DNA from 2 places in the Brevundimonas sp. 2YAF1 genome. Region 1 is predicted to be linked to the other one. Evidence: predicted binding sites of a transcription regulator. Region 1 holds the regulator's gene; the other holds the start of a gene.

Region 1 (2,393 bases):
GGTGGGGATCAAAGGCCTCGCCCGGCTCCGGCGCGACGCGTTTCAAGCCGTTGGCCTCGAAGGCCGACAGCAGGGACTTCTGCGTCAGTTCCAGGCCCGTCACCATGGCGGCGGCGGCGCCCTCGGTCTCGGCGCCTTCCAGCACCTTGGGCGCCGACAGAAGGCCGCGTTCCAGCGTGTCGGCCACGCTCAGCAGGTCCTTGGCAAAGCGCTGGATGGCGTAGGCGCGGGCGTCGTTGGCCTGGGTCTCGGCGCGGCGCTTGGTGTTCTCGGCGTCGGCCACGGCGCGCAGGGCGCGGTCCTTCCACTGGTCGCGCTCGGCGATCAGGGCGTCGACCACGGCCATGTCGCCGTCGTCAGCCGCTTCCGCCGCCGCATCGATTTCGGCCTCGCCGATATCCTGCTCGAGTTGGTCCCGGGTCTCGTCGTTGATGTCGTTCACGTCTCTTGTCCGTCCAGAATCCGGCCCAGCACCCGGGCGGTATAGTCCACCAACGGTATGACACGGGCATAGTTCAGTCTTGCAGGGCCTATGACGCCGATGGCGCCCAGCATCCGCTGCCGACCCGTCATATAGGGCGCCGCGATCACGGCGGAACCCGAAAGGGAAAACAACCGCGTTTCGGCGCCGATGAAGATGCGCACTCCCTGGGCCGCGCCGACCCCGTCGAGCAGGCCGATCAGCTGTTCCTTCTGCTCCAGGTCGTCGAACAGGATGCGGACCCGCTCCAGATCCTCGACCGCCTGGGCGTCCTGCAACAGGTTGGCGCGGCCGCGCACGATCAGGGACCGGTCGCGTTCGCCCCCGCCGGACCAGGCGGCCAGACCGTCCTCGACCAGGCGGGCGGCGGCGGCGTCCAGTTCGCGCCGGGCGTCGGCCAGTTCGGCGCTCATCTCGGTGCGCGCCTCGGCCAGGGGCCGGCCCTTCAGCCGGGCGTTGAGGAAGTTGGAGGCCTCGGTCAGGGTCGAGGGCGTCACCCCCGCCGACAGAGGCATGAGCCGGTTCTCGATCGTGCCGTCGTCGCCGACCAAAACCGCCAGCGCCTGATCATGGCCCAGGGCGACGAACTCGACGTGCTTGACGCCCGCGTCGCGCACCGGACTGGCGACGATGCCCGCGCCCCCGGCCAGACCGGACAAAAGGTTGGTGGCGGCGTCCAGCGCCTCCTCGAAGTTCCGCCCCTTCCCGGCCAGACGGGCGTCGATCTCGCGCCGCTCGTCCTGGCCGATGTCGCCGACTTCCAAGAGGCCGTCGACGAACAGGCGCAAGCCCGCATGGGTCGGGATCCGTCCCGACGAGGTGTGGGGCGAGGCCAGCAGGCCCGCCAGGGTCAGATCCTGCATGGTGTTGCGGATCGAGGCGGGCGACAGGGCCAGCCCTCCGCGCGAAATGGTGCGCGACCCGACCGGCTCGCCCGTCTCCAGATAGGTCTCGACGATGCGGCGGAAGATGTCGCGCGCACGGGCGTCCAGCGTCCCCAGGCCGGCGGGGGCGCTTCCGAACGGGGACGGGTGGGGGGCATACAGGCTCACGCTTTCAGGATAAGCACGCGCTGCTCTGGTTCCAAGGAAATCTCATGCGCCCGTCCGAACGCACCCCCGAACAACTCCGCACCGTCACGCTGGAAACCGGCGTCAACCGCTACGCCGAGGGCTCCTGCCTGGTGTCGTTCGGCCACACCAAGGTACTGGTCACCGCCTCGATCGAGGAAAAGGTGCCGGGCTGGATGCGCAACACCGGCCAGGGCTGGGTCACCGCCGAATACGGCATGCTGCCCCGCGCCACCCACACGCGCGGCCGTCGCGAAGCCGCCGCCGGCAAGCAGTCGGGCCGCACCCAGGAAATCCAGCGCCTGATCGGCCGCAGCCTCCGCGCCGTCGTCGATCTCAAGGCCCTGGGCGAGCGTCAGGTCCTGATCGACTGCGACGTCATCCAGGCCGACGGCGGCACCCGCACCGCCTCGATCACCGGCGCCTGGGTGGCCATGGCCTCGGCCCTGAACTACCTCAAGGACGAGGGCGTGCTGAAGACCGATCCCATCATCGATCAGGTCGCGGCCGTGTCGTGCGGCATCTTCAACGACCTGCCGGTGCTCGACCTCGACTATGAGGAAGACTCCACCGCCGAGGCCGATTCCAACTTCGTCCTGACCGGCGCCGGCGGCATCGTCGAAATCCAGGCCACGGGTGAGAAGCGCGGCTTCTCGCGCCCCGAGTTCGACCGCCTGTTCGAGCTGGCCGAGATCGGCTGCGCCGACCTGTTCGCCCTGCAACGCGCCGCCCTGGGACGCTAAAAGACAAGGCTAGGCCGCGAGGGCCGATCGGGGCATTCTGGGGTCTTCCGCGAACGGAGACCCCGCCCCATGCCGCCCATGATGCGCCCCGCCCTCGCC
Region 2 (2,393 bases), on a different contig from region 1:
CCCCTTCGGTCGACCTCGATCCATCGACGGCGGCCCTGCTGACGCGGTTGCTGGCATGAGGGTCGTCGCGCCCGTCTGGCAACGGTTGGAAGGCCTCGCCCTGCTGGGCGTTTCTGTTCTGGCCTACGCCCGCTTCGGCGAGGGCTGGCTGCTGTTCGGACTGTTGTTCCTGGCCCCCGACCTGTCGTTCCTCGGCTATCTGTCCGGACCGCGCCGAGGCGCCTGGGCCTATAATCTGGCCCACAGCCTGATCGGCCCCCTGGCGCTGGCGGCGGCGGGCCTGCTGACGGACGCCGCTCTGCCAACCGCCCTCGCCCTGATCTGGCTGGCCCACCTGGGTTTCGACCGCGCCCTGGGCTACGGCCTCAAATCCCCCGACGGGTTCGGGGTCACCCATCTGGGCCTCATCGGCGCCGCGCGACGAGCGGCGCCCTAGACCCACGAGCCGGCCTGACCGTCGGCGGTCGCCGAGACCGGACACGGAAAAGGCCCGGCGTCGCCGCCGGGCCTTCGTTCATCCGATGCTCTGTTCTACCAGCGACGGTCGTAGCGATAGTCGCGGTCGTGACGGTTCTGGTTGCTGCGCCATTCGCCGTGGTTCCGCCAATAGCGGCCGTCGCGATAATAACGGCCGTTGCGGTTGTAGTCGTAGCCATCGCGGCTGTTGACGCCGTGATCCCGCTCCCAGTGGCCCTGGTTCCGGTAGCAGCGGCCGCCGCGGTAGTATTCGCAGCCGTCGCCCCGGTTCGAGGCCACAGCGCCCAGCGCCGCGCCGGCCAGGGCCCCGCCCGCGACATAGCGTCCGTCGCCCTGACCGATCAGGGCCCCGGCGACGCCGCCGACGACGGCGCCCAGCACGGCGTCACGGCCGGGGTTGTCGCGGTTACGGTCGCGGTAGGACTGGGCGGCGGCGGGGGTGGTCGCCAACATCGTCAGGGCCAAGGCGCCGACGCCGATCTTGGAAATGGTCTTCATGGCGGGCTCCCTTCGAAAGCCGATTGATCCGTGGCTTCCCTTTTAGAAAGGTCCCGCTGAACGCCCCCAAGGGGTACCGTTCATCTCCCAGTCATCTTGGCGAAAATTCGGCGAGCCTCGGCCTTGACGGCCTATCGACCTCGACCTACCTCCCGTAGCGTTAGCACTCGGGGAGGGCGGCTGCCAAAGCCGCAGGTTCCGGGGCACAACTCGATTACCTATTGGGAGATCATCAGATGGCGTTTCGTCCTCTCGGCGACCGCGTGCTGGTCAAGCGCGTTGAAGAAGAATCCAAGACCAAGGGCGGGATCATCATCCCCGACACCGCCAAGGAAAAGCCCCAGGAAGGCGAAGTCGTCTCCGTCGGCCCCGGCGTCCGCGATGAATCCGGCAAGGTCAACGCCCTGGAGCTGAAGGCCGGCGACCGCATCCTGTTCGGCAAGTGGTCGGGCACGGAAGTGAAGATCGACGGCGACGACCTGATCATCATGAAGGAATCCGACGTCCTGGGCGTGCTTTCGTAAGCACTCTGGGTTTCCGGTTTCTCTCGTAAAAACATCTAGATAGGAGCAGCCCGCATGGCCGCTAAAATCGTAAAATTCAACACCGACGCTCGCGACAAGATGCTGCGCGGCGTCAACATCCTGGCTGACGCCGTCAAGGTGACCCTGGGTCCCAAGGGCCGCAACGTCGTGATCCAGAAGTCCTTCGGCGCCCCGCGCTCGACCAAGGACGGCGTCACCGTCGCCAAAGAGATCGAACTGGAAGACGCCTTCGAGAACATGGGCGCCCAGATGATCCGCGAAGTCGCCTCCAAGGCGAACGACAACGCGGGCGACGGCACCACCACCGCCACCGTTCTGGCTCAAGCCATCGTGCAAGAGGGCCTGAAAGCCGTCGCCGCCGGCATGAACCCGATGGACCTGAAGCGCGGCATCGACCAGGCCGTCGCCGTGGCCCTGGACGAGGTCAAGGCCATCTCCAAGCCGGTCTCGAACAACTCGGAAATCGCCCAGGTCGGCACCATCTCGGCCAACGGCGACGCTGAAATCGGCGAGCTGATCGCCCTGGCCATGGCCAAGGTCGGCAACGAAGGCGTCATCACGGTCGAAGAAGCCAAGACGGCTGAAACCACCGTCGACATCGTCGAAGGCATGCAGTTCGACCGCGGCTACCTGTCGCCCTACTTCATCACCAACGCCGACAAGATGGAGGTCGCCCTCGAAGAGCCCCTCATCCTGCTCCACGAGAAGAAGCTGACCTCGCTGCAGCCCATGCTGCCGGTGCTGGAAGCCGTGGTTCAGTCGGGTCGTCCCCTGCTGATCATCGCCGAGGACATCGAAGGCGAAGCCCTGGCCACCCTGGTGGTCAACAAGCTGCGTGGCGGCCTGCGCGTCGCCGCCGTCAAGGCTCCGGGC

What was found. Region 1 encodes HrcA, which represses chaperone genes, less so after heat shock. Its sites were predicted from a motif close to GTTAGCANTCNNNNNNNNNGANTGCTAAC; they were not measured.
Region 2: the regulator HrcA is predicted to act here: its motif matches at 1,135-1,163, upstream of groES (co-chaperone GroES).

Annotation. Positions count from the first base shown of each region.
Region 1 is NZ_JBFRFI010000005.1:97,470-99,862, forward strand. It holds gene grpE (nucleotide exchange factor GrpE) at 1-442, opposite strand, end outside; gene hrcA (heat-inducible transcriptional repressor HrcA) at 439-1,527, opposite strand; gene rph (ribonuclease PH) at 1,578-2,294, shown strand; gene AB4Y68_RS08530 (hypothetical protein) at 2,364-2,393, shown strand, end outside.
Region 2 is NZ_JBFRFI010000011.1:63,588-65,980, forward strand. It holds gene pgi (glucose-6-phosphate isomerase) at 1-59, shown strand, start outside; gene AB4Y68_RS13645 (DUF4260 family protein) at 56-436, shown strand; gene AB4Y68_RS13650 (hypothetical protein) at 532-975, opposite strand; gene groES (co-chaperone GroES) at 1,212-1,499, shown strand; gene groL (chaperonin GroEL) at 1,554-2,393, shown strand, end outside.